One region of the Ruegeria sp. AP7 genome, then DNA from elsewhere that is predicted to be linked to it. Evidence: riboswitches for the same ligand, from Rfam matches in the RefSeq annotation. Region 1 holds a riboswitch; each other region holds the start of a gene.
The links. A riboswitch is a leader RNA that binds a small molecule or an ion and turns the genes downstream of it on or off. The one in region 1 is predicted to bind cobalamin.
Positions count from the first base shown of each region.

Region 2: it holds a riboswitch for cobalamin, as region 1 does, so the genes downstream of both, ACR0KN_RS17865 (DUF4198 domain-containing protein) here and ACR0KN_RS13200 (hypothetical protein) in region 1, are expected to answer to the same signal.
Region 3: it holds a riboswitch for cobalamin, as region 1 does, so the genes downstream of both, ACR0KN_RS00315 (DUF1636 family protein) here and ACR0KN_RS13200 (hypothetical protein) in region 1, are expected to answer to the same signal.
Region 4: it holds a riboswitch for cobalamin, as region 1 does, so the genes downstream of both, ACR0KN_RS12320 (DUF1636 family protein) here and ACR0KN_RS13200 (hypothetical protein) in region 1, are expected to answer to the same signal.

Region 1 covers NZ_JBQFVT010000006.1:138,141-146,211, reverse strand. The annotation lists gene nudC (NAD(+) diphosphatase) at 1-767, opposite strand, end outside; gene ACR0KN_RS13220 (bifunctional 2',3'-cyclic-nucleotide 2'-phosphodiesterase/3'-nucleotidase) at 905-2,821, shown strand; RNA gene ffs (signal recognition particle sRNA small type) at 2,861-2,959, shown strand; gene rsgA (ribosome small subunit-dependent GTPase A) at 3,118-4,146, shown strand; gene ACR0KN_RS13205 (alpha/beta hydrolase family protein) at 4,181-5,038, opposite strand; cobalamin riboswitch at 5,160-5,380, shown strand; gene ACR0KN_RS13200 (hypothetical protein) at 5,468-5,875, shown strand; gene ACR0KN_RS13195 (protein-tyrosine phosphatase family protein) at 5,879-6,382, opposite strand; gene ACR0KN_RS13190 (DNA polymerase III subunit gamma/tau) at 6,553-8,071, shown strand, end outside.
Region 2 covers NZ_JBQFVT010000012.1:19,722-27,792, forward strand. The annotation lists gene ACR0KN_RS17840 (glycosyltransferase family 2 protein) at 1-297, shown strand, start outside; gene ACR0KN_RS17845 (energy-coupling factor ABC transporter ATP-binding protein) at 375-1,025, opposite strand; gene cbiQ (cobalt ECF transporter T component CbiQ) at 1,022-1,804, opposite strand; gene ACR0KN_RS17855 (cobalt ABC transporter permease) at 1,804-2,385, opposite strand; gene cbiM (cobalt transporter CbiM) at 2,382-2,993, opposite strand; gene ACR0KN_RS17865 (DUF4198 domain-containing protein) at 3,000-3,785, opposite strand; cobalamin riboswitch at 3,916-4,118, opposite strand; gene ACR0KN_RS17870 (aldehyde dehydrogenase family protein) at 4,231-5,616, opposite strand; gene ACR0KN_RS17875 (acetolactate synthase large subunit) at 5,613-7,286, opposite strand; gene ACR0KN_RS17880 (beta-barrel domain-containing protein) at 8,002-8,071, opposite strand, start outside.
Region 3 covers NZ_JBQFVT010000001.1:64,609-72,679, reverse strand. The annotation lists gene ACR0KN_RS00340 (glycosyltransferase family 2 protein) at 67-1,065, opposite strand; gene ACR0KN_RS00335 (class I SAM-dependent methyltransferase) at 1,161-1,772, opposite strand; gene ACR0KN_RS00330 (glycosyltransferase family 2 protein) at 1,765-2,772, opposite strand; gene ACR0KN_RS00325 (hypothetical protein) at 2,819-3,505, opposite strand; gene ACR0KN_RS00320 (NAD(P)-dependent oxidoreductase) at 4,050-5,006, opposite strand; cobalamin riboswitch at 5,152-5,354, shown strand; gene ACR0KN_RS00315 (DUF1636 family protein) at 5,439-5,819, shown strand; gene cobW (cobalamin biosynthesis protein CobW) at 5,816-6,871, shown strand; gene cobN (cobaltochelatase subunit CobN) at 6,877-8,071, shown strand, end outside.
Region 4 covers NZ_JBQFVT010000005.1:255,387-263,457, reverse strand. The annotation lists gene ACR0KN_RS12335 (ATP-binding protein) at 1-1,647, shown strand, start outside; gene ACR0KN_RS12330 (peroxidase family protein) at 1,644-3,296, opposite strand; gene ACR0KN_RS12325 (catalase family protein) at 3,315-4,382, opposite strand; cobalamin riboswitch at 4,714-4,921, shown strand; gene ACR0KN_RS12320 (DUF1636 family protein) at 5,160-5,516, shown strand; gene ACR0KN_RS12315 (ABC transporter ATP-binding protein) at 5,513-6,298, shown strand; gene ACR0KN_RS12310 (ABC transporter substrate-binding protein) at 6,315-7,262, shown strand; gene ACR0KN_RS12305 (FecCD family ABC transporter permease) at 7,264-8,071, shown strand, end outside.

The DNA of each region.
Region 1 (8,071 bases):
GGCTGGCTGGAAAGATAGCGCACCTCGCCCACAGGTACTCCGGCTTCTTCCATCACCTCGCGCCGTACTGCGGCCTCGAGCGTTTCGCCTGGTTCAACGAAGCCCGCCAAAAGTGAATACATCCCCTCGGGCCAACCAGGAGAACGGCCCACAAGAACCGAATTTCCGTTCGTTATCAGCATGATAACAACCGGATCTGTGCGCGGGAAATGCTGACCGCCACAGGATGGGCAACTGCGTTGCCATCCAGCTTGAACCATCTCACTATGTGCACCGCACTGGGCGCAAAACTGATGCGTTTCATGCCAGCCGATCACCGCCTTGGCGGTTGCTGCCAACTCTGCATCACGCGGATTCAGCCGTGCCATGATCCGGCGTAGCTCGACAAACACATGTCCTTTGGGCATGTCGGGGTGCTGTTGTTCGCTACCATCCACAAACTTCCCGACGGCAGAGAGGTCTAGCCCCTCGGCCGCCCAATCAGATATATCCAAAGCAAACTGTGGCGATCCGTCGTCCATACACCCAAGCAGTACGGGCATTTCGATCACGCCACCTGGACCATTTTTGAGAATATCGTGGGACATGGGAAGCAGCGCCAACTGATCCACAGCGTCACCCTTAGCCAAAATTTTGCCGCGCCACAGCAGAACACATGTTGCTGACGGGTCAGCATGGGCCTGCGCCAATTTGTCCGCATCGCCTCGCAGCAATCCTGCCCGGTCCAGCCCAGAGCCGCCAAAAGTTACCTGTTCTGCGCGTTTCATGCCTGTCATTCCTGTATTTGCGCAAAGGGCTGCCATGTCTTGACCACCGGTGCAACGGGGTATTCACAGATCAATATTTCTTACGCCGTCGAAAGACCGCAGCAATGCCTCGGAATTTGCACTAAATACAACTCATAGTGAAGCTTACGTTACCCAATCATCCAGAAGTAAAAATATTGAAAGCCGAAGTTTTCCCGCCTCAAAATCGAGATTTCAAAGGTCGCGCGCACCTTCGGATCCTGGCGACCTCTGATCTTCATATGCACATGACGTCATACGACTATTATGCCGATCGCCCCGATCCTGATGTCGGCCTCGCCCGCACCGCAAGCATGATCCGGGTCGCCCAAGAACAGGCGGAATGCAACGGGGCGCTGGTTTTGCTATTCGACAATGGCGATAGCCTGCAAGGTACCCCGTTTGGCGACTGGGCGGCCGAAGCCGTGCCAGCCCAACACCCTTTGCCCAAGGCGTTCAATGTCCTGGGGTATGATGCAGTCGGATTGGGCAACCACGATTTTGGATTTGGACTAAAGTTCATCAATCGCATCACAGGTCAGTTCGAGTGTCCGGTTGTTTGCAGCAACATGAAAAGCAATACCCCCGAACAGGGCTGGGTGTCCCAAGCAATTCTGCAGCGCACAATCAGTATCGGCGGAGAAGATGTTCCTATTAGCATAGGTGTTCTTTCTGTCCTGCCACCTCAGACCGCGCGGTGGGAGGCGCATATGCTGCGGGATGACGTGCAAATTGCCGATATCCTAACCGCAGCACAACGTACAGCAGCAGAACTGCGCAAAGATGGATGCGATTTGGTCGTCGCGCTGGCTCATTCAGGCCTCGGTTCGGCAGAGGCACAGCCAGAACTGGAAAATGCCGTTATTCCGCTTGCGGCCCTGACAAGCATTGATGCAATCGTTGCTGGCCATACACACCTGACTCTGCCGGGGGCGGCGCATGTCGGTTTGAAACATGTCGACAGCAATCGCGGACTTGTAAATGGCAAACCGGTGGTGATGCCGGGTTGGGGAGGCTCACACCTCGGCCTCATTGATTTGACACTGGGTCGAGATATTGACGGCTGGCACATCGTCAAGAGCGAAGCCGAATTACGCGCAGTCAATCAAGCAAAATCGCCGGTGACCGATTGCCCGGAGTTGGCGCAGTTGTTTGCCCAAGGCCACACAGCAACACGCGTCCGCGCAGCCAAGCCCGTCGGCAATGTCCCACACCCTTTACACAGCTATTTTTCGTTCTGCGCCCCTGATCGTGGGTTGGCGCTTATCGCAACCGCTCAAGCTGCAGCGCTTCGGCCGTACCTATTGAGTACTGAATGGGCAGACCATCCCGTCCTGTCAGCCGCCGCCCCGACCAAATTCGGAGGCCGCGCAGGCACTCGATTTTATACCGATGTCCCGGCGGGAAGAATCTCGGTACGCAATGTGGCTGATCTGTGCGTGTTTCCAAACGAGTTGCGCGCCACTTTGATCACCGGGGAACAGGTTCGTGACTGGCTTGAGATGTCCGCCGGACTGTTCAATCAGCTTTTGCTGAATGATCCCGTCAACCTCATCGATCCTCTGCGGGCGGGGTATTATTTTGATGTACTGCATGGCGTGACCTGCCGGTTCGACCTGTCTCAACCCGCTCGTTTCGATGCAACCGGACGGATCACAGATCCCGGCCATAGCCGCGTTCGCGATCTTACATTTCAAGGGTTGCCTGTCGCCCCCGATCAAAGGTTTGTTGTTGCACTCAACAATTATCGCGCCAGCGGGGGCGGTCATTTTCCTGTCGACTTTCAAGCAGATCAGATAAACCTGCCGTCGCTGCGCATTCACGAAATCCTGTGCGATTACATCTCAGGAAGATCGCCCCTCGACCCACTGGAACAAGCTCCTCAGCCGTTTTCGTTTGTGCCGACCCAAAGCCGTGGAGCAATTCTGACCACCGGTCCCGGCGCGGACAAATACCTGGAAGAATTGGCGGATTATGATCCCCAGATACTGCCCCGTGATACTGATGGGTTTATGCGCATTCATCTGACCTTCTGACGGGTTGCCATTTTACAGCCGGAGGCCTATATCGTTGTTCGAGAGGTTGGCGCGGGCGAGCGCCTCGCCAACCTGGTCAGGTCCGGAAGGAAGCAGCCACAACGAGCCCCGCTTGGGTCGATGTCCAACCTCTCACTTTGAACCCATTAGCCGTAGGAGGGCGTTTATGATTGTAGCAATGACCCTTCGGGCAGACCGGTTCTGATTCTTTTTTCCAGCTGACTGCCTGAATACCTCACCTGCGAATGCGCGTTCGCCATTCGACAGGATTGTTGTTTCTGATCACAGGCAGACACATGTCACTTTCCTTATCGGACCTCGGATGGTCCTCTCACTTTGCAGCTCAGCATGCGGCTGAGCCGTCCCTTTTCCCCTTTCGCATCGCAGCCGTTCACCGGGATCGGTTGATCGGGTTGAGTCCAGAAGGCGAGACTCCCCTACTCTCCCCAGACCAATCGACTGGTGCTTTTGCGGTCGGAGATTGGGTGCTGACCGATGAAAACAAACGCATTCGCAGTGTTCTGGAACGGCGCAGCCTGCTGCAGCGCCGGGCCGCGGGCACAGACGTCGCAGCACAGTTGATCGCGGCCAATGTGGATGTGCTGTTCATCGTCAGTTCCTGCAATGCCGACTTCAATCTGCCCCGACTAGAGCGCTATCTTGCGCTGGCCCATCAGGCAGGCAGCTATCCGGTGATCGTTCTGACCAAGTCGGACACCTGCGACAACGCAATTGCTTATGTCGAACAGGCCCAGTCACTGGCCCCGTTTCTGACAGTTTTGGCCGTAAATGCCTTGGATCAGTCCGATATCGAACAGGTCCTGTCGTGGTGCCCGAAAGGACAGACCAGCACCCTGGTCGGATCTTCTGGCGTTGGCAAGACGACACTTGCCAACGGGATCACCGGGCAGAATCAAGCCACCGCAGCCATTCGCGAAGATGATGCGCGTGGCAGGCACACAACAACGGCGCGTGCGTTACATCGAATGAGCAACGGAGGTTGGTTGATCGATACACCCGGCATGCGTGCGTTACGCCTGTTGGACGCGCAAGAGGGTGTGGACGAGGTGTTCTCTGATATCTCGGACCTGAGCATGAACTGTCGATTCTCAGATTGTCAGCACAACACCGAGCCCGGCTGTGCGATACAGGCTGCAATCGAAACCGGGGCACTTGATCCCGCACGGCTGGACCGATGGCGCAAGCTGCGTCGCGAAGATCAGCACAATTCGGCTTCGGTGGCGCAGGCACGCGCACGCGATAAAGCGTTTGGAAAAATGGTGCGCAGCGTGATGCACGAGAAAAAATCCCGCAAGGGACTTTGACCTTTCTGGGCACCGGTTACCGGTGCCCAGCATTTTAGGCGATCAACCGGGGCCAAACGGCAGCGTTTCGCCGGGCAAACGCGCCGATATGGCCGACTTCGGATAACCCGAATTCACTTGCCGAAAGCAGATGGCACCGCACACCTGAACCATAGAGATCGGCAAGCCGCCAAACCGCCTCAGGGGGCACAACCTGATCATCCTCAAAGGCGAATATGTCAACTTGCTTGCCCATGTCGGCCCAGCGGTTTGCCGGCAAGGTATCTCCGATTTCGGGTACATAGCTTTGGGGCGCTGTGCACCATTTGCGCCATTGCCAGTAAACTCGGGATGGCAGATTTGTTCCAAAACCCAAAGCCTTTCCGGGCAAATACCCGAGCGCATGTACCGCCAGGGGCGCATGACCGTACCAGAACAACGTCGCCAAAGCACGGTAAGGCCAAGGATGATCCCTCAGCGTTACCAGACCGGAACAGACACAGATCATCCTGTCGATCTGATTGATATCGGGTTGGACCGGACCAAACATCCCGCCCAAAGAATGCCCGATACTCCAAAGCTTGGCCTGTGGAAACCTCCGCCGCATTTCGGTCCGTGCAGCCGGAATGTCGATCAGCGCCCAATCCGCCATGGTGACACGCGATTGCTTTTGTGAGCCTGTCAGAGAGTGACCAAAATCCCTGTAGTCATAGGTAAGGCAGGCCATGCCGTGCGCTTTTGCAAGCCAACTTGCGAAATGCTGGTAGTAATCTCTGGGCACACCGGTTGCGCCGTTGATCACAACAACTTTGTCTGGTTCTGCGACAGGGTGATAGAGCCGTGCCGACAGTATTGCCGGGCCGGACTGAAACTGAATGTCCTCGGTGACAACCGCTTGCTGTGTGTCCAACATGGTGCCCTCTGAAATCAACTGAACCGATCAGTTCACCCAAGGCGCGCCGAGTCAAGGTTGACGTGGCTGGACCGTGCGTCACATGCCATCATCAATCTTCTTGACTCCCGAACGATTGTACCGCTAGCGATGACGTGATGGTTCTCGCGCCCAACCGGGCCGGGATGAAAAGGGAACACGGTGCGGTTCTGCCCGGATAAAACCGGAACGAACCCAGTCCGAGACTGCCCCCGCAACTGTAAGCGGAGAGCGATGTCGAAATGCCACTGGCCTTGAAGGTCGGGAAGGTCGGCAAAGCAATGACCCGCAAGTCAGGAGACCTGCCATCAAATCGAAACTGAAACTCGGGCGGGGTGTCCGGGCAGGGCAAGACCGCATGCATGCTGTCCCTCCTGATTGATGCCCCTGCCCTGCGCGGAGGGCGCATGAATGATCTGGAAGACCAACACGCATGAATTCTCGGCAACAATTTGCCAACGGACCGGGAAAAACTGCCCCGCTTTGGCACGAATGGCACGGGCACTGGCCACTTCGGTTGGAAAAGCTGGCCCCACTACCACCGCAGGATTCGGAATCGAAGGAAGCTGCGATTTGACTCATTGCGCTAGTGGGTGCACCGCCCGATTTCGCTCCGGTCCCGAAGAAACCCGAGTGTTCTGTGATGCGGATTCAGACGTCGCGATCGACCATCTGGACAGCTATGCAGACCTGATGTTTGGCACGGACTCGCACCCCATCCCTGGAGGCACCTTGTCCCGACCGCCTTGCGCGATGCTGGAAGTGTTAACCCTGGGCGGAAGTACTCGGGCGCAGGCTGAATACCGTCCGTCGGCTTGATCGCTATTCGGCTACCAAGACACTGGCAGGCGCAGTCGCCCAGCGCAGCTGCGCGTCGGTTTCAACTGCACATGGGCGTAACGCTCGCAATCTATTCAATGCCTCGTCCGGGTGCTCTCCACACTCGACCATTAAGCGTAATACAGCCATACCAGAACGGCCACATCCGCCTTTGCAGTGGATTAGTACTCGGCCTCCACCCGATAATGCGTGGCGAGCGGACTCGCTGGCATCCACCCAGCGCATATCAATGTCGTCGGAAGGTATACCGTAATCCTCGACTGGCAGATGAACCCAGCGACAAGCGCGGCTGCGAACATCGGCCCCAAAATCCCTGGCGCCATCAAGGATCATCTCGACCTCGGTAGTCATTGACAGAATAAGGCCGGGCTTCCATCCGGTAACCGCATCAAGATCACCGGAATAGTCTCCTCCTCGCCCTGGCATTGAAGTTAACGCAAGCGTGCCCCCGCCCACTTGAAGTGCATGGATAACAATCTGAGCCATTCTACGCTCCCCCCGAAACGCTGATCAGAAAATCTTTCTGGCTGGTCTTAGACTGTACGATATTAACCGCGTCGGCCAGCAATCCAAAATGAAAATCCTCGCGGCTTGCTGTGGACGCGGACAGCGGGGCCCTCTACGCTGCGGCATAACTCGAATCCGACAGAGCAGACATGACCGATACGCCAAGCCCCGCCTACCAGGTTCTTGCCCGCAAATACCGTCCTGAAACCTTTGCCGATCTGGTCGGTCAGAACGCGATGGTACGCACACTGGAAAACGCGTTCGAGGCGGACCGGATCGCTCAGGCCTTTATCATGACCGGCATCCGTGGCACCGGTAAAACAACCACAGCCCGGATCATCGCGAAGGGGATGAATTGCATTGGGCCTGATGGCGAAGGTAAACCCACCACCGAACCCTGCGGTCAGTGCGAGCATTGCGTCGCCATCATGGAAGGCCGCCACGTCGATGTGATGGAGATGGACGCCGCCAGCCGGACTGGTGTGAACGACATCCGTGAAATCATCGACAGTGTCCGCTACCGTGCCGCCAGCGCACGCTACAAGATTTACATTATCGACGAGGTCCACATGCTATCGACCAGCGCTTTCAACGCGCTGCTCAAGACGCTTGAGGAACCACCCGAGCATGTGAAATTCATCTTCGCCACGACCGAGATCCGCAAGGTCCCGGTCACGGTTTTGTCGCGCTGCCAACGTTTCGATCTGAGGCGGATCGAACCCGAAGATATGATCGGCCTGTTGCGCAAGATCGCTGAATCCGAGAATGCGCAGATCGCCGATGACGCATTGGCGCTAATCACCCGAGCCGCCGAAGGATCCGCCCGTGACGCAACCTCGCTGTTGGATCAGGCGATTTCGCACGGTGCGGGTGAAACCAGCGCAGATCAGGTGCGCGCCATGCTCGGGCTGGCGGATCGGGGTCGAGTGCTGGATCTGATGGACATGATCCTGCGCGGTGATGCGGCCAGTGCTTTGACCGAACTTAGCGGACAATATGCAGAAGGTGCTGATCCTCTGGCTGTGCTCCGCGATCTGGCTGAGATCACCCATTGGGTTTCGGTGGTCAAAATCACCCCCGATGCCGCCGAAGATCCAACCGTTTCACCCGACGAACGTGCCCGCGGCCAACAGATGGCCGAAGCGCTGCCAATGCGTGTTCTGACCCGCATGTGGCAAATGCTGCTCAAAGCTCTGGAAGAGGTCTCGGCTGCACCCAACGCCATGATGGCTGCAGAAATGGCTGTGATCCGCCTGACCCATGTGGCCGACCTGCCAAGTCCGGAAGAACTGATCAAGCGCTTAAAGGATGCACCTCCATCCCCAAATCCCGCGCCGGGTTCGGGTATCGGAGTGCCAGGCCAGGCGAGCGCTGCGCCACAGGCCTCTGCCCGACCGGCCTATACCTCTTCGGCCATCGGTGGGAATGCAGGCGGACCGAGTACAGCTCTGGCTCAGGACGTACAGGCAGCACTAGCGCGGTATCCCACTTTTGAACATGTGGTTGAATTAATCCGTACCAACCGGGATGTGAAACTGCTGGTCGAGGTCGAAAACGGGGTACGCCTCGTGTCGTACCAACCGGGACGGATCGAATTTACCCCGGCCGACAATGCCCCGACCGATCTGTCTCAACGGTTGGGTGCATCGCTGCAACGCTGGACGGGTA
Region 2 (8,071 bases), on a different contig from region 1:
TTCGGATATTCGCGCTTGCAATATTGGATCCTGGCCGGGCTTGTCCTTACATTTGGCGGCTTAATCTGGGCGGCCACTATCACCCCTGGCTGGATTGCCTCGGACTTTGCGGCATTGAACGAGATGCGCACTTTGATCGCTGCGTTCACGATGATTGTTATTGGGGTGCAAACGTTTTTTTCCGAGTTTTTGCTGTCTATGATTGCGGGCAATCGCTCGCGTCATTCAGCGGTTCTACCCGAACGTGGGAATGTCTCTGCCAATCCCGATCTAATGGCTTTGAACCAACCAACATGATCTTCAGTTGATCTGCCTATTCCATTGGATCTGATGGTTGCCGCCAACGCGCGGCATCCGATCGTAGCGTATCAGCCTTACAACGTTACAAGCTTCCCACGTCGCAGTTCGAGGGTCTCGGGCGCCAACGAGCGGCGGAACGTAGGGGCATGACTGACCAATAGAATTGCCTGAGGTAATCCCTGCAAAATTTCCAGAAGCCGTGCTTCATTCTTGGCATCAAGCGCGTTGGTCGGCTCGTCCAATAGTAACGCCTCAGGCTCCATCGCGAGTACGGTGGCAAGCGTCACCAACCGTTTTTCACCACCTGATAGTTTATGCGTGATACGGTCACGCAGATGCATCAGATCCAAATCGCTCAGCACTTTGTCAACGATGGCAAGCGCTTCGGTCGTGCTGCGCCCAAGATTGAGCGGGCCAAAAGCGATATCTTCTGCCACGGTCGGGCAAAACAACTGGTCGTCAGGGTCTTGGAACACCAGTCCTATACGGCGGCGAACCTCGTGAAAGTCGGCCTCGACACACCTATCCTTACCAAAGATGTTCACGCGCCCAGAAGAGGGCGCTTGAAGGCCAAGGACAATGCGAAAAAGTGTGGATTTTCCTGATCCATTTGGACCTGCAATCGACAACCGCTGGCCAGGTTCAAGCCGCAGCGACGCTCCGTCCAGAACCGGGGCCTGACCCGGGTACGAAAAGCAAATGTCTTCGAGATTAAGGATCGTCATTGAAAATCCAGAATAAGAAGGCTGACACAGATCGCACACATCATCGTGGCAAACAAATAATCCCGTCGGGTCAGGTTAAATTCCTGTAACAAAAGAAGCTGGCCCGAAAACCCTCGGCACTTCATCGCGTCCAGAATGCGCTCGGAACGTTCAATGGCGCGGATCAGCATCATACCGACCAGATAACCAAAGCTGCGATAGGTGTGCCAGTTGGTGCCCGGTCGGAAACCTCTGACTTTCATCGCGCCGCGCAGACGCAGGTACTCTTCGCGCAGCACCTCGATATAGCGGATCGTGAACATCAACAGATGCACAAGCACCCCCGGGCAGCGAAGTTTGTGCAATGCATGACCTAATGTGACAGGCTCCATCGACCCTACCAGGACCATCAGCGCCAGTATCACGGCGTTTGCCGTCAGCGCGATCTCAATGGCTTTCCAGAACCCCTGCCAGCTTGCCGCAAATCCAAAGAGGGTGAACATGGTGTCTCCGGGCATGGAGAATGGCAAAAGCACCAACATGAAGATGATAAAGCTGTCCATCATCGCCATACGTTTGAGAGTTCGGCGAATGGGCAACCGCGACATCAGCAACAGCCCGATCGAAACTGAAAGCGCGATCAACAATGACGGGATTGAACTTAGTGCAACGGTAAGGACGGCAAAGAGACATGTTATTACGATGCGCATCCGCGGATCCAAATCCACGATCACCCCGTAGGGCTCAATCCCACCTGCCTCGGCCAGAGTTTTGGCTTGGGGTTCCAGCGCATGGGCCATCAGGCGGCCATCTTCCGGCGCGCGGCGAAATAGAACCCGATGCCAAAGAGACCAACGATATACCCGATGCCCCCCAAAATACTTTGCATATCGTTATGTTCGCGATAGGCGGCAATTTCTCGGCGCAGGGGGCGGGTTTCGTCGCGCACCACTTTAGCGATCGCGGCGCGTTCTTGATCGGACAGAGACGCAACCATCACGGTTCCAACGCTTGCAACAGTCGTAGACTGAGCGCCGATCTCCGCAACCTCAGCGGCAACTCCCATGATCTCGGCCACCTCGTTTGCGGGCATTGTCACTTCTGCCACATGGCCCGCGCCAAGATCGGCCTTGAAGGTATGCGCAACAGGTTTTGTGGGGATATACAAAAAGAACCCGTCCCCATCGGTAACGGTGTGACCTAGTTCAGCACCATCGGGGCCGTAGACGAAAACTTCCTGGTCGCTTGCCATATCGCCATTGGAGAACCCCAGCTCACCCTCGATCGCTTCGCCAGCGGGGAAAACCCCCGCGATGACCTTGTGTGCGAGGGCCGAAATCGGTGTGAGCATCAGCGTGGCAATAACAACCAGTTGTTTCATGTTAAAACCGCCTTTTTGAACAGTTCCGGTTTCACCTTGCGCGCCAACATCACGGCAAACCCCGTAAGCATGGCTTCAATGCCCATAACCGGTATATGGGCGAAAAACACCAGCTTGGCCGCAGGCAGGAACGCGTCACCGGACATCGCCAGTGAAATGGCAACAAACGCGGTTGTGGCTGCGATTGAGAACGCCCCCCCGATACCGCCCCAAATCGCCCCCTGAATGGCCGAGCCTCGGGCGATGAGGCGGCCAAAGATCATCCAGGTCAGTACCGCTGGCAGAGCAATGTTCACGGTATTGATCCCCAAAACGGTCAGTCCACCAAATCCAAAGAAAACAGCCTGTAACAGCAGCCCGACAAACAAGGCCGGAAAGGCGGCCCAACCGAGTAGAAGCCCGGCCAGGCCATTCAGGATCAGATGCACAGAAGATGGGCCAATCGGCACATGAATCAGCGAAGCAACGAAGAAACTGGCTGACAGAACACCCGCTGTGGGAATGCGATCCAGATCCAGCGACCTCAGCCCCATTGCAATCCCGCCTGCAGCAGCGATCGCACCGCCGATTACGACAGGGTTCGAAAGAGCACCATCTACAATGTGCATAAGGGCCTACTCCAGATCCCAGGCGCGGATCCAGATCACGGCATCCTGGCTCAGCTCTTTACCTTCATGCTCGGTTTTCGGACCAGAGCCCAGAGCGGCGAAACCCCAGTAACCGGCTTTGGGTACACCAAAACTGAAATATCCATTCTCGTCCGAAATCGCGACCAGTGCACCACCTGGCAGCGGCGACACCGTCGGTGCAGCGGCGCCCGTGCCTTTCAGGTCAGGGGCGGCGGCGATGTATTCGATCTCAATCTCGACCCCTGCAACTGGTTTGCCCTCGCTCAGCACGCGACCCGTGAAAGTTGAGCCCGCAATGATGTTGTAGGGCTTGTTCAGCGGCAGGATTTCTGTTGCCAGACCTTGCGGCTGATCCCAGTCGGTGGGCAGTTCATTTCGGTTCAGATAGGCCTTGGTGATCTGCTGGATATAAATATCCTCAGATTCTTCGTAGTAGGGCGCAGGAACGGTCACCACCACATAGTCGCCCGAACGCTTCACCGGGACCGAGCCTTTGAACGCCTTGGCGCTGTTGTCTGGGCCGTCAAATGTGGTTTCTTCCAATGTGTCCAGCAGATCGGTTTTACTGCCGTTGTGGATCACATAGAATTCTTCCGGTTTTTCAAGCGTCATCACATGACCGGCTTCAAACGGGTGCCAGAATATCAGCTTTACCGGCACATCACCGGGTCGCTCGATCATCGTGTTTTCTGTGTATTCCAGTAGGAAATGAGCGCTCGCAAACGTAGGCATCACTGCAGCAGCTGCGGCTGCCAAAAACAATATCTTCAAAACTCAGTCCTTCTCAGGTCGCGCCTTCCCCGGCACATATTTGGTTTTGACTTGGGGAGGGCCCGCGTCCGTTCGTCGACCGAGACAAACGGATACAGCGCACACCCCGTCGCCGACAATGAGCACCCTTTCCGAGGGCGCGTGTTCGGCAGGTCTCCTGACTTGCGGGTCAAAGCGCTATGCTGGCCTTCCCGGGATATCCCAGTGGCATTGTCAGCCGCGCTCGCCGCTTACAGTTGCGGGGGCAGTTGCAGATTTGGCGCGAAGAGCACCGTACTACATTCCCTATTGCTTCCGGGGGAATCCCCCGGAACCGAACATGGCGTGTTCATGCCAGAACATGCAAAGCGCGGTCAACAATCGTTTCCGTCACTAAGCAGGCCATTTGCGAAATTAGAGTACCCACATTCGCTCGATCAGTATCGGATCGATCCTGACAGCTTCATCACAGCCGTATTACAGCCATCTTATCTTGCGTCATGTCATGCATGGTGTAGCCGATACCGCCGGTGTTGTACCCTGATTGACGGCGACCCGCGAATGGCATCCAGTCGACCCGAAAAGCAGTATGATCGTTCACCATGACGGCCGTGGCGTCCAAATACCGCACGGCATGCATTGCTGTATCCAGGGATTTGGTAAAGACCGACGCCTGAAATGCAAAAGGAAGAGCGTTTGCAGCGTCGTATGCAGCACTAAGATCATCATATTCATAAACACAAACAACCGGCCCGAAGATTTCGGAGGTGGACACACTCGCATCAGCCGGTGGGTTTAGAAGGACAGTCGGTGCATAGGTCGTTCGGCCCAGCCGTTTACCCCCTGTCATTACGCGGGCACCTCCCGCAACCGCTTCGTCTACCCATTGTTCTACGCGATCAACTTCACCCGGACGGATCAGTGGCCCACATTCCACGCTGGCGTCACGGGCATCACCCACCTTCAGCGCTGACGCGGCTTCTGCCAACTTTCGAGCGACCGTTTCCGCCATCCCTGATGGAGCAAAAACACGCTGAACCGAGACACAAACTTGACCGGAATGATAAAATCCACCCTTGGTCAACAAGGGGATCATGGCATCAATGTCGGCTGTCTCATCGATGATAACTGGCGCCGCTCCGCCGTGCTCCAACGCGCATCGCGTCCCCGGCGCCAGCTTCGAGCGCAGCATCCACCCGACACGTGCCGATCCGATGAAAGAAAAGAATCCGACGCGCGCGTCCGTGATCATCCGTTCAGCTACATCATTTTGGCAAATCGCCAGATGGCACCACTCCTTTGGCAGGCCAGCCTCATACAGGATGTCGACAAATGCTTCGCATGACAGTGGTGTATCAAGCGCCGGTTTGACGAGGACCGGGCATCCAGTGGCCACAGCCGGGGCCACCTGATGTACGATCAAGTTCAACGGATGGTTAAACGCGCTTGCGGCAACCACAACGCCGATGGGTTCACGCTGTGTAAAGGCAATCCGACCCGATCCTGCTACTGTCAGATCCATCGGTATTTCCCGGCCCGCCATCTGCCCGATTTCATGGATACACAGTTCGACACCATCAATAGCACGTGCCACTTCGATGCGCGCGTCAATCAAGGGTTTGCCACCTTCGCTGGCGATCAGCATCGCAAGGTCTTCCGCGCGGCCGGACATGATCCGGGCTGCATTCTTCAGAACCTCAATCCGCCTGTAAGCAGGCAACCAAGTGCCCCGATCACGGTGCAGACCGTGTGCCACGTTCAGCATCACATTGATATCGTTCCAGCTTTTAACCTCGACACTGCCGATTTTCTCAAGATCAAACGGGTTCAGAACTTCAACAACATTACTCATATCAGACAGACCTTCGCCGCAAGCTCATCAATGAGGACACGTTGGTTTTCACTGTAATCGACCGGCAAGTCGATCAGATGCACACCACCTGCTTCAAACGCTTTTTCAAAGGTAGGCACCAGATCTTCTGTCCTTTCGACCCGATGACCCGCAGCACCATAGCTGTTGGCGTATTGCACAAAATCAGGATTCTTGAATTCCAATCCCCAATCATCAAACCCCGCATGCGACTGCTTCCAACGGATCATTCCGTACGAGCTGTCATTCAGAACAGTAACAACCAGATTGAGGCCAAGACGAACGGCGGTTTCAATCTCCTGGCTGTTCATCATGAACCCTCCGTCACCGCAAATGGCCATGACCCTGCGTTCGGGATATAGCTTCGCTGCCATCATGGCCGAAGGTAAACCTGCCCCCATGGTGGCAAGCGCGTTGTCCAACAAAACCGTATTGGGCTGATAGGCCTGATAATTTCTGGCGTACCAAATTTTGTAGATACCGTTGTCCAAAGCGATGATATCGCAATCCCCCATGACTTTGCGTGTGTCAGCTACAAACCGCTGGGGGATGACCGGAAAGCGCGGATCATCAGCGCGTTCTGATGTGTGTAGATCGGTCTCGTTTTTGACCCGCTGGAAGTAACTGCGGTCAAATTCCAAAGGTCCTTGCAGGAACTCACCCAATTTGGAGATGGATTGCGCCAGATCACCAACCACTTCAACTTGAGGGAAATAAACCTGATCGACCTGCGCGGCCTTGTAGTTAACATGGATCACTTTGGTGCCGCCCTCTTCCATGAAGAACGGCGGTTTTTCCACAACATCGTGACCCACATTGATGATCAGATCAGCGCGTTCGATGGCGCAGTGCAGATAATCACCATCCGACAGAGCGGCTGTGCCCAAAAACAGTTCGGAGCGCTCATCCACGACACCCTTACCCATCTGAGTATCGAAAAATGGAATCTGAGTATCGTTCACGAACTTGCTCAGTGCGCTGCGGGCGTGTTTTCGGTTCGCCCCGGCCCCCAAAAGCAAAAGCGGCATCCTGGCAGCGCGGATCATCTCAGCCGCTTCGGTCAGAACTGCATCACCGGCCACGGCATAGTGACGCTGATGCGGTTCAAGAACATGCTCAGAAGTCTCTTCGGCTGCAATGTCTTCCGGAAGTTCCAACAAAACCGCGCCGGGGCGTTCCTCTTGCGCGACACGAAAGGCTTCGCGGATCAATGAGGGGATAGTGTTGCCGTGTACAATCTGTTTGGACATTTTACAGATCGGATCGAACAGCCCAACAATATCGACAATCTGAAACTGGCCCTGTTTCGACTTCTTGATGGGTTTCTGCCCCGTGATCATGATCAGCGGCATACCACCCAGATGAGCATAGGCCGCTGGTGTGGCAAAGTTCGTAGCCCCCGGCCCCAGCGTCGCCATGCAGACCCCGGCCTTACCCGTCAGACGTCCATAGGTCGCAGCCATGAAAGCCGCTCCTTGTTCGTGACGCGTGAGAACCAACTCAATTTTTGAGGTTCTTAGAGATTCCAGAACATCCAGGTTCTCTTCTCCCGGAACAGCAAAGATGTACTCAACACCCTCCGCCTCAAGCGCTGCGACCAGCAGATCAGAAGCTTTATTAATTGGCGATACGATTTGGTCATTGGTAGACATGTAATCTCCTGATTTCACGACAGATCGGTGAGCTTGGGGTGGCCACGAAACTAAATGTACCACCATTTTGAACGAGGTTCAGGTCCATCGATTAACCACCGGCTTGTAATCGCTGTCGCTAGGGAAACAGCTTATCCTCAGAATTGGGTTCCGCGCTTATCGACTAACAATCGCAACTGAGTGGTCCTTCGCTCCCTGCTCCACTGTCTGCAATGGGCAATACGCAAAATGAGCCACTCCAATGGAGTGCAGATCACGCGTCGATCCGAGCGGAACAGTTGAAGAAACATTTTTGTAGGTGCACCCAATCCCTGACTGCTCTGACTGATTGAGGGGCGTTTCCACACGATCCTGAACAAAGAAATATTGCCAAAATAACCCGCACAAACGCTCAAAAACGAGACAACACCGGGCGACCACGGGAAAATTACGCCACATGGCCCTGTCGAATTGGGTGATTACCCAGACGTGAATCACAATGAGCCAAAGAACTGCAAGGCCAACGAGAGAACTGGATAGCTGCAACATGTTCTTTGGCTCGTTCTTGGTTCGACTTAGGCCCAGCCTAGGTGCGCTGCAATCAAGTCGATGGCTGAATATTCAAACTAGATTGGAACTGGAACGTCCATAATCCAGCACAGAGCTCATCACGTATTGGTGAAGTGATATCTACGCGGTAACAAAATGAGCGCGGAGACAGAACAGCCGTAATCCGTCAGTCTCGAAACACCCTGTCCTTTACGCGTATGACTGGCTTCGTCAGATACTCCAGCATTGTTTTTGGT
Region 3 (8,071 bases), on a different contig from region 1:
CAATAAGCTGTGCCTCAGCGTCTTTGAATGGTGCCCCGTCAAGACTTCTTACGGCCCTGAGATGCGTCAGCGACCGGGGCCCATGGTCTTGTACCGGTGCAAAAACTCTCGAAATTCCACCCAGTCCGGTCTTTGATTTAGCTCGACAATTTTCTGCGCGTGCCAAGAGCACGCGGCGGCATGCAAGGACGCCAGTTGGTCATCAGACATCAAACGTTCCCGCTCTACCGCAGCCTTTTCCCAAAGCGGCAAGATCGACCGGTCCTCAACCAAATTCGCGTTCATATTGTTCCAATAGGATTCGGCCTGATCATCGTGAATATGATTGGTTTTGCCCCGATCCCGTTTAACCATGAACGACCCGATTGAACGCGTCACATAGTGATGGATACGCGCAAAATCATGGCGGTAGTTGGATGTGGCACGCCAGGTCACAGCTTCGGGGTCAAGTAGTTGCCCGCCACCATCAACCCATCTGATCTCGGACATGCGCTCAGGCGCAACTCCTTTGGGGCGATGCGGACCATATCGGGTGAATAACCCGTTGTTGCGCGTTATACTCTTCAGCCCGCCCGCAACGCCCGAATAAAAGCCCTGCTCAGTATCGCAAAGAAAGAACTGCTCAGCCACTGGAATATCGCTGAAGTCTTCGACGCCACCGCATCCGAATAGTTTCCAGGCAAAAGAGGCAACATCAAAAGGCTCTCCTGCGGTTTCCTGCAACTTTTCCAGCAACTTGTGCATGGAGGGATCAGGAAGGCGGATGTTCAGATATTCATCAACGTCCAGCGAAAAGGTCCAGTCCGCATCAAGAAACCTCGGATGTGAACGAACTCGCCTGAGCATCGTGTTCTGCGGGCTTTGCTTTGGCTTGACCGAATTATCAACATGGGTTGCAATGCCCAGATCCCCGAGCCGTTCTGCAATCAGATCGGTGCCGTCATCACAATCGTTGGTGTAAATGAGGAAATGGTCAATGCCGAGTGACAGGTAGTAGGACACCCAATCAATCATGAACGGGCCTTCGTTCTTCATTGTCGTGTAGACAACGATCCTGTCAGTCATTGCAAGTCCTGCGGTTGAACCAAAGTGGCGCCATCTTCTGTAGGTCCTTCTCGGGTGCCAACATCCTCAATTCGATATGAAATTGGTTTCATTAATTATAGCTTTTGAACCGCGACCTGAGCGCCTTTGATCGCCTTAAGACGCAAGCCCGCCGAGTTTGCGCCTAAAAACTCGTGGAATGCACGCATCACACCATCTTTCCACCATCCCCTCCGATGGTAGTCATCCAACATGATGACACCGCCTTCAATCATCTTCGGCAATACCGCATCCAGATCCGCTTTGACCCCTTCATATGAATGGTCGCCATCAAGATAGGCGAAACCGATACTCTGATCTTCGAACAGGCGCAGTGCAGGAACCGAAAAATCGCGAATTACCGAAACTTGACCCTTCGCTATCTCAGAGGCGTATGTGTTTTTCACCGCTTCATAGATGCGGTCCATATCGTTTTGGCTACGCGCTCCGGCCAAAGATGCGCCACCATCTGCGTCGGGCTGCACGCCCCATGGGTCGATGAGGCACAGCTTAGAAGGCTTCAATTCATCGAGTAATATCCGCGAAAACTCGCCCCGCCAGACGCCGATTTCGATGCTGAGCTTTCCGTGCGGCATTGTCCTGAGCATTTCGCGCCTCAGCGCATCTTTCCGCTCGCGCTGCAGGGCTTGTTTCTTGCGGCGGTCCTCGGCGGATACGGTTTCAGCCATGGGCGTCTTCTCCGATATGAGAATTCTGCAAGGCCTCAACCAAATCGAGCCAATCAGGTCTGGCCTTCAACTCTGCGGCTTTTGCACTATGCCATTCGCAGGCTTTGTGGTGAAGCTCGGCCAAATGAGGATCAGCCATCATCTCGGCTTTGATGTCATGCATGGCGGGCATGTGGCCCAAGATCGAGCGATCTTCGACATCATTGTGATTCATTACAAGCCAGTATTTCAGACCTTGGTCCTGGCCAACATGGTTAGTCCGGCCCCGTTCACGTTTGACAAGAAAGCTATCGGTACTTCGTACTGCATAGTGGTGAATACGCGCGAATTCATGGCTGAATCCGCGCCAAGCCTTCCATTTCACCTGATCTGCCGGGTAGAGGTTTCCGCCTGCATCTCTCCACAACACCCCTTCGTACGGTGCGTCGGGATTTGGAGCGTCCTCTGGATTGATCCGAGGACGGTGGGCGCGAAACCGACTAAACTTGCCGTTATTTCGGAATAGCGTTTTGAAACCTTTCGTCCGGTGATGGGGGTAGCTGTCTTCGGTGGCCGCCTGAAAGAACATCTCAGGGACAGGTCGATCGACAAAGTCATTTAAGCCGGCATTTCCGAACATACGCCAACAGATCGATATTGCATCAGCTTCACCGCTTGCCTCTACCAGTGACTGAACATTGCCTTCAGGCAAACGGATGTTGACGTATTCATCCACATCCAGGCTCATAATCCAATTTGCGGACTGATAGCTTGGATGACTGCGAGATCGGGTAAAAGCCCGGTTCTGGGGCGCAGCGCGTGGTCCGACCTTGTTGCGTTCATGATGCGCCCAGCCTAAGGCCTGCATCCGATCACCGATGACATCTGTGCCATCAGAACAGTCGTTGGTGTAGATCAGGATATCATTGAACCCGATTGCGCGGTTGTAAGCCACCCAATCGATCATAAATGGCCCTTCGTTCTTCATCGTCGTCACGATGAGAAAGGTCTCGTTTGCCATAAGTTAAACTCTTGCCTGTGCCATTCTCGGACTATTGTTGATCTAATTAGAATAGCCTTAGGATTTTGTCCAATTCGCCGGTGACTTCCGCGGGGGCTACTTGCCGGGCCAAATCAGACATTCGGGCCTGCGCTATTCGCCATTGCTCTCCACCAAATTCTGCGGACGCACGCTCAACTCCTTCGACAATAGCCGCGCTGTCAGTGCTTTTCACAAAGTAAGGGTAATCTGCACCCAGATAATATTCGGCATCGTGAACCTGCCGATTTACCAACACATTTGCCCCAATAACAGCTGCGTTGAAACCCTTAGTGAAGGGCTTAGAGGACAACACTCCGCGAGTGAGAACAGGGCTCGGGTCACGCGTGCAAATGTGAAAGTTTGCCTCTGATAGTCTTGCGATGAAGGCCTCCACATCACCTTTACCGTCATAACCGGGCACTACTGACTGCTCTGCCAGAGCGGGCGGCAAGACAACGTTATCAAGCAGTCCGAAATAACCCAAATTGAATTCCGCCTTGGGTGCAGATTCCGGAACGAGTCGCGGATCCGCATGATGCCTCAGATGGCGCACCTGAACACCCGGAGTCGGATCAAGCGCGGGCAATCCCTGGCACAAGCTACGCTCACCCTGATACGAAGCAGCGATATGGACGTCCACAAAACCGGCTTCCAGTTGCCCGGCAATGACATCCAGATGATCAACGCAAATGCCTGCCGCGACTTTCTTCAAGGACGCTCTAAACTCCTGCCCCAAATTTGATGCAGCACTTTTGTGAAAAATCACAATTGCGTCCCTGCAGGAGTCTACAAATCGCCGACACGCATGTACCCGAGAGGCTTTGGGAGCCAACACGACTTCGAATGTGTATCGCTCCGATAAATGCGCGCGCGCCATTGCAGCCAACTGGTCAACACGCATCGCCTTGCCACCCATTGTTTTCTGGCCGATGCGATATGCAAAGATCACTTTCATGTCCGAGTTGCTAAGCTACGCATAGCGCAACGTTCCTCCGAAGCGGGGCCAACTCTCTGAAACTGCATCGCAAATTGAATTGGGTTCGTGGCCTCTGGATCAATTGTCAGAGTGTTATCCAACTGATCAATGAAAGCTACTTCCAAGTCGAGTGGTTTCCAATCCAAATCCGATCGCTGCAACCAGGCAATCAACTCCAATTAATGTGCTTAATTCTTGCAACGCCAGAGCTCAACACATCACAAAGAACCAAAGAGTTGAAGGGCCTTCATCAAAATCAAGTAATCTCTTTATCTTGACCTCAAGCACTCCGTCGATATTGCGGGATCACCTCATAGCCCGGCTTTTCTGGCTCATCGTCCAGCATCTCGGCTGGAAATCCCGGTGCCCGAATCTCAAGCCCGGTCGCATCCTCCAGCCGCCTGATGATGTTGGGAGATAGCTCTCTCTCTCCATAGCGAGAGATCCCGTCCTCAAAAATCTTGATCATCACCGGGTTTATCTCCAGCGGCACCCCGGCGCGGTCGGCGACCTCCTGAAACAGACCGATATCCTTTTTGACCAGATCCATGGTGAATGAAATATCGCGGGACCCATTCAGAATCACTTGGCTTTCCGTTTCGTGCACAAATGATGTACCCGACGAAATTTTGATCGCCTCATAGGTCGTGCCAAGATCCATCCCTGCGGCCTTTGCGGTCACCAAAGCCTCGGCGCAAGTGATCAGATTTGCGGTTGCCAAATAGTTTGTCAGCACCTTCAACACTGAGGCCGATCCCAAATCGCCTGTGTGCAAAACGCGGCGCCCCATCGTCGTCAGGAACGGCAGAATGCGCTCAAATGTTTCTCGATCGCAGCCTGCGAAGATCGAAATATTGCCCGTAGCCGCCCGATGACACCCGCCCGATACCGGGCAATCGACTGCAGCCCCCCCACGTTCGATCACCGAAGCACCCAATCGTTTTACTTCCGATTCGTCTGTGGTGGACATTTCCATCCAGATCTTACCGGATGTCACTTCGGACAGCATCTCCTGCATTACCGCGTCCGAGGCGGCAGGAGATGGCAGACAGGTAATCACGGCGTCACAATCACGCATCAATTGGGCGGGGCTTTTAGCTGCCTTCGCACCCTGCGCGACAAAACCAGACACAAGATCAGGGTTGAGGTCATGAACGGTCAGGTCAATCCCATTGCGCAGCAGCGAGCCCGACAATTTTCCGCCCACGTTTCCCAGCCCGATGAAGCCTACTTTCATATGACGCTCTCCCTGTTCGTCTTTCGATGCACATGCGAACACGCCTGTTGACCTAAGTCATGCCGTCCAGCGACCCTCAGAGGTCGCTTTTTTGCCCCTGTACGCACAGTTGAGCGAGACTCGCTTGACAAGGGGGGTGATGCTGTCCCAAGAGCCAAGTGTTGGTGTCTGCAGCAGCAGATGAAAAGGGAATGCGTCAGCGGATTTTCCGTCAAACGCAGCCGCCCCCGCGACCGTGACCGGAGAGGGTGCCCAAGCCACTGGCGAATGCCGGGAAGGCGGGACATCCGACAGAGCGCCGCTCTGACATCCGCAAGCCGGGAGACCTGCCAACGCCCGAAGATGAAACCGGACGGGGTGTTCCGGTGTGGGGCTTTGATCGGCCCGCATGAAACCCCGTCCCCCACGAAGAGGATTTGGGGGATGAGAGACATGACCGAGACCACACCGGTCGAACTGCTGGTCTGCACCACCTGTCGTCGCGGCCTACCCGTCGAAGACGACGCCCAACGCCCCGGCACATTGCTGCACAAAGCGCTTGAACAGGCCGCCCTGCCGGAAGGCATCACCCTGAAAGCAGTAGAATGCCTTTCAAACTGCGATGAGGGTTGTTCTATCGTGCTGCGTGGCGGACCTGATCGCTGGACATTCGTTTACGAACACCTCAGCGAAACCGATCACGTCGAAACCATCATTGAAGGTGCCACCAAGTACCTTAATACCGAGGACGGGCTGGTCAAATGGCGTGAACGCCCCGAACACTTCCGCAAGAATTGCGCGGCCCGTATTCCCCCGATTGGAGCCCTGAAATGAGCAATCTCGAAAAACTGCCCGTCACCGTGATCACCGGCTTTCTGGGCTCGGGCAAAACGACGCTGGTCAAGCATTTGATGCAGAACCCGCAAGGCAAGCGCTTGGCTGTTGTAGTCAATGAGTTCGGCGATGTGGGTGTCGATGGCGATATCCTGAAATCCTGCGCAATCCCGGATTGCCCAGCAGAAAACATCATGGAACTGGCCAATGGCTGCATCTGCTGCACTGTGGCCGACGATTTCATTCCCACGATCGAAGCGCTTATGGCCTTGGAGCCGCGCCCCGATCACATCCTGATCGAAACTTCGGGCCTGGCCCTGCCCAAGCCGCTGCTTAAAGCGTTCGACTGGCCAGACATTCGCTCGAAAACCACCGTCGACGGCGTGATCGCTTTGGCCGATGCCGAAGCTGTTGCCGCTGGTCGGTTTGCACCCAATGTCGAAGCGGTAGACGCCCAGCGCCTTGCCGATGAGTCGATCGACCACGAGACGCCACTATCGGAAGTGTTTGAAGATCAGATCTCCTGCGCCGACATCATCCTGCTGACCAAGCCCGATCTGGCTGGTCCCGAAGGTGTCGCCAAAGCCAAAGAGGTCATCGCGGCCGAAGCCCCTCGCCCCCTACCCGTCGTCGAAGTCGCAGAAGGTGTCGTGGACGTGCGCGTTGTCTTGGGCCTTGAAGCTGCTGCCGAGGACGACATGGAAGCGCGTCCCAGCCATCATGATGGTCATCACGATCACGAGCATGACGATTTTGAAAGCATCATCGTCGAACTGCCGGAACAGACTGATCCGCTGGATCTGGTCGCCAAGATCGAACGCCTGGCAAAGGAACTGAACATCCTGCGCGTCAAAGGCTATGCCGCGGTTCAGGGCAAGCCCATGCGCCTGCTGGTACAGGCCGTCGGCTCGCGGGTACGTCATCAGTATGACCGCCCGTGGGAACCTGGTGAAGAGCGCCGCTCGCGCCTTGTGGTCATCGCCGAGCATGATGATATCAAAGAGGCCGAAATCCGTGATATCCTTGTGGGTGTGACCGAGGCCGCCGAGTAAGATTCATGCACGTCGTCTTCCGCGAAAGCCACGGGTTAGAGGAAACCGAGACCCCAACCGATCTGGGCCAGAGCCCGGCGGACTTGGTGGTGCTGTCCTTTTCTGACAGTGATCTTGGCGCTTTCGCGGCGGGCTGGCATCGCGGTGGCGGGCCAGACGGGCGCATGCCAACCCTGCGGTTGGCCAACCTGACAGCTCTAAAACATCCCCTGTCAGTCGACACATATGTTGAACAGACGCTCGAGGGGGCCAAAGGCATCTTGATCCGCCTGATTGGCGGCGTGCCATATTGGTCTTACGGCTTGCAGCAGGTTCTGGCACTGGCACAGGCCAAGGGGATCGCATTGGCTGTCCTGCCTGCGGACGGGCGCGAGGATACGCGGCTGGATGAGTACTCCACCCTGCCCGTCTCAACCCTGCGGCGCTTGGCGCATCTGTGTGATACCGGCGGAGAGGTTGCGGCACAGGCCGCGCTCGCACAGATGGCGCTGGCGGCGGGACTATATGCCGGTCCGGTGATGGGGGCAAAGACCATACCGGATTACGGCGCCTGGTGCCCGGATCGTGGCGTGATACCGGCGGACACAGCTTTTTCGGGCGATGCAAAACGCATTATTGTAACGTATTATCGGGCCTACCTGACCTCTGCCGACACTGCCCCAATCGCGGCTTTGATCCGCAGTGTGAGATCGCGTGGATTCGAGGCCATTGGCCTGTTCGCCCCGTCGCTCAAAGCGCCAACCGCCGCTGACTGGTTGCGTGAGACGATCGTGGCGCTGAAACCTTCAGCGATCATCAATGCCACCTCCTTTTCGGGCAAGGGCGCATCAGGCACTTCACCCTTGGATGCTGCCAATGTGCCCGTCTTTCAGGTCGCCCTCGCGACCTCGCGCCGCAAAGCCTGGGCAGAAGCGGAACGCGGGCTTTCGCCTGCTGACCTCGCCATGCATGTGGTGCTGCCCGAGGTCGACGGGCGGATTAACGCGGGCATCGTGTCGTTCAAAGAACCGGGCAAGCGCGATCCTTATCTGGAATATTCGCGTTTTGCCCACCAGCCCGAACCTGACCGGATCGAAGCTGTCATCGATCGGGTCTCTGGCTGGCTGGACCTGCACGAAAAGCCCAGTTCGGATCAAATACCGGCGCTGGTTCTGTCGACTTACCCGGGTAAGGACTGGCAGATGGCGCATGCAGTTGGCC
Region 4 (8,071 bases), on a different contig from region 1:
TGCGCGACTGCTATGGCAGCATCACCCCAACGTGGGCTGGGGGTCATTCCCGCGACACTTCACGACCTATTGGCGCAGCAAATAGACGAAGTGGGTGAATTGCGCCGTACAGCTGTCGAGGCGGCAGTCATAGGTAGTACATTTGGCGTACCTATGATGGCGCATATCAGCGGCATCTCAGAAGCCGAAGCTGATGAGGCAATACGCCAGTTAGCATCAACAGGTTTACTGCAACACTTACCCGGTACAGGGAAAAATGCGAGCGGGGCCTGGCGGTTCAGGCACGAACTTGTCCGCGAAGCGGCCTATCAAAGCCTCGTACGAGACCGGCGGGCGCATTTACATCGACGCGCAGCCGAAGCACTGAACGCACAGCCTGAGGCGGCCCGAAAACCGGAACAGATTGCACGTCACTGGGAGTTGGCAGGTGCGCCCGACAAAGCCGTGGCTGCCTGGATCGAAGCCGCTCGCATAAACCTGCGTCGCCATGCCAATCAAGAAGGTGCGCAGCAAGTTAGAAACGGACTGCGATTGCTGCAGAAACTGCCTGCCGAACATCGTGAAGAGGCAGAACTTTCCTTGCAGTTTCTACTTGCAGCCGCCGAACGCGTCCGGATCGGATATGGCGCGGATTCTGCAATTTCAGCGTTCGACCGTAGCTTTGAGCTTTCCAAGAAACTCGGAGATCGCCGCACTTTGGTGCGCGCCGGTAGGGGTCTCTTTACCGCTGCGATGGTCAAAGGGGATTATCGCAAGGCCGAGCATTGGGGACAGGCGATGATCGATGCCCATGATGATCACCATACGTGCATGGTCGGCAATTACATACGTGGATCAGCGCTTGCACCGCGTGGACAGTTCATAGCTGCGGCGACTGCGCTGGAAAAAGCAGCTTTGCACGCCGAAGCACACGCTGCTGAGGCAGGAAACGATCCGGATGTCGCGGCGATGTTACAGATCGAGAGCATGGCTGCCTTGGTCGACAGTTTCCTGGGGAATACTGAACGTGCTTTGGCTCGCGCCAAAAGTGCGGTTGATGCTGCAGGGGCATCGGGGCAGTCGCTGACGGTGGCAAATGCGATGCATTGGCAGACCGAGATCTACATGCAGACCGATCATCCGGATTATCCGCATATGGCAAAGACTTTTGCAAAGATCGTGCGAGACAGTGTTGGCCCATATTACAACGCGGTTGCAACCGCGCATCTCGCGGGTGCGTCGATACGTTCGGGCGAACCAGCAAAGGGCGTCGCCTTGCTGCAATCGGCCTGGGAAAAAATGCATGCGACCGGAGCCAAGGCGGCAGGTGTTCTTGTCCATACTGAACTTGCGCGTGGCTTTCTCGCGCTTGGTCAAATCCTGCAAGGTCTGGAAGCAGTTGATGCTGGTTTAAGATTTGCGGATCAAACCGGAGAGCGGAATTACGAAGCCGAGCTAAACCGGATCAGAGCTGCGCTGCTGGCAAAGCAGGAAGACGCTTCTGATGAGGCCGAGGCCGCGTGCCGAACGGCGATACAAGTGGCCCGTGATCAGGGAGCTGCTCTGTATGAGAAACGAGCATTAGAAGATCTGGCCCGTCTGCGACCAGTTGACCCTGAGATTGCTGCACGTCTTGCCAAGCTGAATGATGCCGGGGTTTCGGCCTAGCGCCTTCGGCCCAATGCACAGTCATCCGGGGCAAGATTCAGACCAACAAATTCAGCGACCTGCGCAAATGAAGAGGTTTTTAGCAGCAGCCGATGACCCGTTTGCGAAAAGGTCTTGGCCGAGTACAGGTTCTTTGAGACCATTGGGTTGTTCATGAGTTGCGTGATCGCGTCATACCCCACCATTGACGTCATCAAGTCACCCATAATGACGGTCCCCTTGTGCTGCTCGGCGAACAAGCCCGGAAACAACTCGATCCGATCAACATTGCAATACATTCTGCTCAGGTCGGCGATTAGCTCGTCGGCGAAGGGCTGATCCCCCACAAGATCCGCGATGCTCGAGTGTACTCGACGTTTAAAATGATGACGATAGGCGTTCAGTGAGGGAAGTCGTGCTTTGCGTGTAAGGGCAATCGTTGCTTCGACCGGTGAGGGCACACCTTCTGCAGGCCTTTCGAACAGAAAATCAGGTGTATTGCGCAGCGATATCCTGGCTGCTGGTTGGCGCGAGAGCGAGCGGATCATTTCCTCAAGTCCCGTTTGTTCGACGAGGCGAGGGTTGAACCGGAATCCAGTCGGCTCGACCTGAGTGCCGTCGATGATGAAACGCTCGGGGATCATTGAATGCCAACGGTAAAGCAAATTGAATTCAATCGCGATTTGGTTTGAATGATGCCAACGCTGCCAGCGGTTGACGCCGACCGGCAGATGAAAAGGCATGTTTGCCACGTGGCTGATATAGTCCTCAATCACCAGCTTGATCAGCAGCGCGATCAGAGTGCACCGCGTGGTTTGGAACACGCGCTCTTTATCCCAACCGTCAGTGCCGCGTTTCTCGCGCCAGAGAAGATCGGCAAATGTATTGTGCGCGCGCATCATCAATGTGTTGATGGCAGTATAGCCGATCGTGCCGTTGCCGTTGTCCAGGCCGGTTGCGTGAAAATCAAGCAGCCTTTGATCGACTTGTTGGCGTGTCAGCTCGGGATGTGCGCGTTTCAAGGAGTTACGCAGCTTGCACGGATCATGCAGGGGCCGCGCGGCATTGTCACCCTCGGCGAGACTGCCATCAAATGGCGGGGCCAGCTTAACTCCACCGGATTGATCTTTTTTGAACAGCTTCGGCGGCCACATCTCGCCATTGTCGTCCATCCGAAACGCCAGTCGGTGGGTCATTTCGCCTGTTTCGGGGTCTCTTTCGCGCAGCATATCAGTTTGAAAATCGTTCAATCCGTAGATCTGGCATAAATCGACTTCGTGGTTTGAATCAGTCTGATCAAACGGTCCGGTTGGCCCGAAGGTCCGCAGAAAGCTGTCGGTGAACCATTGCGCGACCGAGATGAAAAGAACGGTCGTGCCTTGCGGGCACAACAAGGTAAGCGGGCTGCCATCTATCTGAGTTCTTCGGCGAAACAAGTCGGCCACTTCACTTTCCGATGGCAGGATCGGCGAAGGATCTTCGGGCGTTGTGTGACGACCAATCCAACGGTTGGAATAGACGCCTGGCCAGCTGGTATAGTCCGCGCCCAATGTATAGGGTCGCGGCCGGTGCACCCGCGCTGCATTCGCAAGCCTCATGGCTGAGATATAGCTTGTCGTGCGTGGTGCGATCTTGAACCCAAGATTGATAAGATCATCAATATTCAGCATCTAAATGGCTCCAATTGATCATCGGTTTGGAAAACGGGCGCGGGCGAGGCTAAGGTAAGTCTTAAGCCGGATTGCGTTGATCGGGCCCAGAGGTTTGTGCTCGGCGGTCACACGCCATGGCGAAAATGACAGGGTATCACCATCGAGCGGATCGAATTCTGCATCTTTTTCCATGATAATATCTGCGATGGGTGTAACCGTTCGATGAAACGGGTCGAGTGGTGCGTCCGGCTCTGGACCGCAGGCCCATCTGACGCGGTTGTCGAGCGGATCGAAGTCGCCATCGTTTCGCGGTGGTTCGATTATACAGAACTCAAATCGATTGCCGTCACTGGCGACGTCCTGACGGAGTTTCAGGCTGATGCCGTCATGCTCGTCCACCGGTTTGGTTGCTACCTTATGTCGAACGCTGCGGGCGAGGTATCGTACTGTCAGGTCAGTCCCCAGCCGATAGGGCGTCGTTGACCAGAAATGCGCCTCGAATGGCGACTGCATGTAGTTCGAGGCAAAATCGCTCGCAGTCTGAAGACTTCGCCTGCCTTTTTGTGTGGCAAATGCGCGAAACAGGGCCACCAACCCTCGAGTGATCAGCTTCAATGACCAGCTGCGACGCTTATTTGCCGCGTGTTGTAGGGCTTGCAGAGTAGCGATCAGTCTGCTTAGCCGTTCATAATCGTCGGAAAGGTAGCTGGGGAAAGTGTCCCGATCGACAAGAACAAAGTCGAACTCATCGCTGATTTGCGAGATGTTGAGTTGTGAAAGTGCCTCGACGTCGATCAGTTTGGTGCCCGGCACATCAAATAGCTTGACCGCCATTCCATGGGCATCGGTTTTACGATCATCCAGATGCGCACCGTTGGAAAAGCGAACTGCTGCAGAATAACTTACTGCTTTTTCGAAAAGGCCATGGCGCAACCTTTCCGGCAGATCGTCCCGGATTGTGAAAGTGGCTTTGACACATCCATGGCTGCGCCCATGTTGCGCTCTTAACCTTCGACCTTTCCACTTCGCGATCGCTTCAAAATTCTGATCGATGATATCGTCAACCACGTCTTCAGGTGAAGTGTTTGGCAAAGAATGTGTCACGAACCCCCTTTTCCCGAGCAAGCCCAGGCAATAATTAACCTCTACAAAAATATCCGACAGCCAGCCCCTTCTAAATGCCCGTAGATTAACCCTTTTTGGTTTTTCTTTCAAACGAAGTGACTTATGGCAGCCTTATTGCCTCATTCCCTTCGATGTCAAACAGCCGTTTTCGCGTCAGAATGAAGTATACCGGTCAATAGTTGGTAGGGTGGGATTCATCGATTTACGACTTCAAAACGGACACGGTTGGCGCCGTATTCGCTAGTGTTGCGTTGGCTTACTTTCGAAGACTTAAGCTTGGAGAAAGTTATTGACGCATTTCTTGATCTCGGGCACTCAGGCAGCAGATGGTTCCCAACGATACGTCAGAGGGATGAAAAGGGAATACGGTGAGGAATGCCAAGCGGCGCCAATTCCGTAACTGCCCCCGCAACTGTAAGCGGTGAGCTATGCCAAATAGCCACTGACCCCAAGGGTCGGGAAGGTTGGCCAAGCGCAGACCCGCAAGTCAGGAGACCTGCCATCAATTGTTCAACCAACCCGGGGCGGGGCGTCCTGGAAGGAGGTATTGATGACACGTTTCACACGTGTGCACACGACTGGCAGCTTCCGTCTGCGCTTGGAAACAAGCGGAGTGAGAAATGCGAAAATAGCTGATCAATACATTGTCGACAACGTGAACCGCCGATGCGGGGAGCCCAACGCGGTGTTCAGAATAATCAGAGCGTTACGATATAACATTGCAAAAACTTTAATTGCGCAATAAACGGTGGCGAGATGACGAACAATGTTGATCATATCCTTCTTGTCTGCGCGAGCTGCAGAAGTGGCGAAAGTGCAGACAAAGTACCCCAGGCGTTGAAGCATATATTGCCGAGGGAATTTGTGATCCGCTCTGTGAATTGTATGGCGGGTTGTGAAAGGCCAACCACCATCGGCTTTCAGGCCCGTGGCAAAGCACAATATCTATTTGGTGACATTTCTACAGATGAAGATTTGGACGCGATCGTTGAATTTGCCCATCAGTATCTGCGCAGTGGCGATGGTTGGACAAATGCCACTGATCGGCCACGGGCATTGTTCACGAAAACTCTCTCACGCCTGCCGCGTATTGAGCTTGAGGAAGCGCTATGACCAAGCAAAGCTTTCTGATTGCCGAAAATCTGGAATATTACGCGCTTAACGGAGATATCTTGTTGCAAGGCGTTTCGTTCGCCTTGGACGAGGGCGCTATTCTTGCGATCGCTGGTCCGAACGGGGCAGGTAAAACAACGCTTTTGAATCTACTCTGTGGTGCCGAAGCACTGGCATTGGGGGATGTGCGTATGAATGGACAAAGCCTCAAGCACCTATCCGCAAAAGAACGCGCCCGCATGATAGCCGTTGTCAGCCAGCAGGAATTTCCTGATGGGCGTCTGTCACTGCGTGATTATGTGGCATTGGGTCAGATTCCCATTCGCGCAGATCGCTCGGCCGAAGATCATGCATGCGAACTGAACCGGATACTTGACCTCACTGATCTGGCTCCATTGGCAGAAAAGCGGATGGCTCAGCTTTCTGGGGGCGAGCGTCAGCGTGCGCATATTGCGCGCGCCTTGGCACAAAACCCCTCTTTGCTGTTTCTCGATGAACCCACCAATCATCTGGATCCAGACGCAAAGGGGCGGATGCTATCGCTGGTCGCCGATCTTGGGGTCACAGTGGTAATGATCGTGCACGATCTGGTCATGATCCCTGAATTCGCCACACATGTTGCTTTGATGAAATCCACGCGCCTGACCGGATTTGGCACGGTCGCCGAAGTTCTGACGCCCGAACGGGTCCGTGAAACCTTTGGCGTGGATTATCTGTGCTTTCACCATGAGGGTCGCGTGATACCGGCTCTTGATATCCGAAGAACCACTGTTTCTACATAAACTCAGGAGAATATTGATGAAACACATCTGGTCCGTGGCTTTGGTCACTGCCATTGCAAGTAGCGCTGCAGCGCAGGAAGTCACCGTAGACAATTGCGGCGAACCCCTTGTGTTTGAGACGTTGCCGGAACGGTTGGTCGTGCATGACATGAACATGACGGATATGGCTTTTGCTTTGGGGCTACAGGACAAGATCGTCGGCCTCACCGGGATCACCGGCTGGTACAAGACCAGCCCGGAATTCGATACCTTGCGGGGTGACATTCCGGAGCTAGCGCCGAAATACCCCACTGTTGAGAACCTCGTCGCAGCGGACCCAGATTTGTTTTTCGCGGGCTGGTATTATGGAATGAAACCGGGTGGGGATGTGACACCAGCCACATTGGAGCCCTTCGGGATCAAAACCATGATCCTGACCGAAAGCTGTGTGCATTTGGACAAGGATCGCCCCGAGTCCAGCATGGACCTGCTGTTTGACGATGTTCTGCGTCTTGGCAAGGTTATGCAGGTCGAGGACAAGGCCGAGGCGCTAGTGAGCGAATGGAAAGACGAATTGGCCGCGATCGAGGCGCAAACGACCGAGTTGCCGAAACCTCGAGTTTTCTTGTTGGATGGTCCGGCGGATGCACCGTTCACTGCTGGGAAGTTTGCCATTCCCGATGCTATGATCGCTGCGGCGGGTGGTGAGAATGTCACCCATGACATGGATACAAGCTGGGGGCGTAGTTCCTGGGAAGCCGTGGCCGCATCTAACCCCGAATTCCTGGTGCTGCTGGATTATCAGACCGGCAACGGCGCGGCAGATACCTTCAAATTCCTGCAAGAGCATCCGGTGATGTCGCAGACAGATGCCGTCAAGAATGAGCGTTGGATCGGCTTGCGGTACGAAGAATTGACACCTGGCCCCGCAAATATTGAGGCGATCTCGAAAATGGCTCAAGCGATGCATCCGGGCCTCAACTGATATGGGCCGATTTGGCTTAACACTTCTGCTGGGGGCGGCTATTTTGGCCGCCCTTGTGCTGGTTTCCACGATTTACGGAACCACCTCGATCCCGGTGTCTGAGACATTTACTGCAATTATGCGTGGCACGGGTATCGACGACGGCGAGATGTCTCCGATGCACCGGATCGTGTTTGATCTCAGGTTGCCCCGTGCATTGTTCGCCGCTGTGATAGGCGCCGGACTTGGTATCGTTGGCGTCGTCCTACAAACCACCACTCGCAACGATCTTGCCGACCCTTTTCTCTTTGGCTTGTCTTCGGGGGCCGCCGCAGGTGCGGTGTTTGTCATCACCGTAACCGGAGATGTGCTGGGTTTTTGGACACTGCCGCTCGCCGCCTTCTGCGGAGGGCTCGTCGCGTCGGGCGTTGTATTGGCGCTGGTTCACGGTTTGCGCACAAGTGCGCCAGAGAAACTAATCCTGGCGGGATTGGCGGTTTCATTCCTGTTTTCAGCCATCACCAATTACTTGATATTTGCGGGTGACAACCGCGCTGCCCACTCGGTGATCTTCTGGATGTTAGGTGGATTGGGCTTGGCCCGCTGGGAGACGTTTCCCCTTGTTTGTGTTGGGCTGATCCTGATCCTAACGTATTCGCTGTATCGCAGTCGTTGGTTGGACGCGCTGCTTACGGGGGATTTAACCGCAGCAACTCTTGGGGTCCCTGTTCAGGGATTGAGATTCAGCATGTTTTTCACGGCAGCTTTGGCAACTGCAGTTTTTGTCTCAGTGGCGGGTGTGATCGGATTTGTTGGCCTAATGGTGCCAC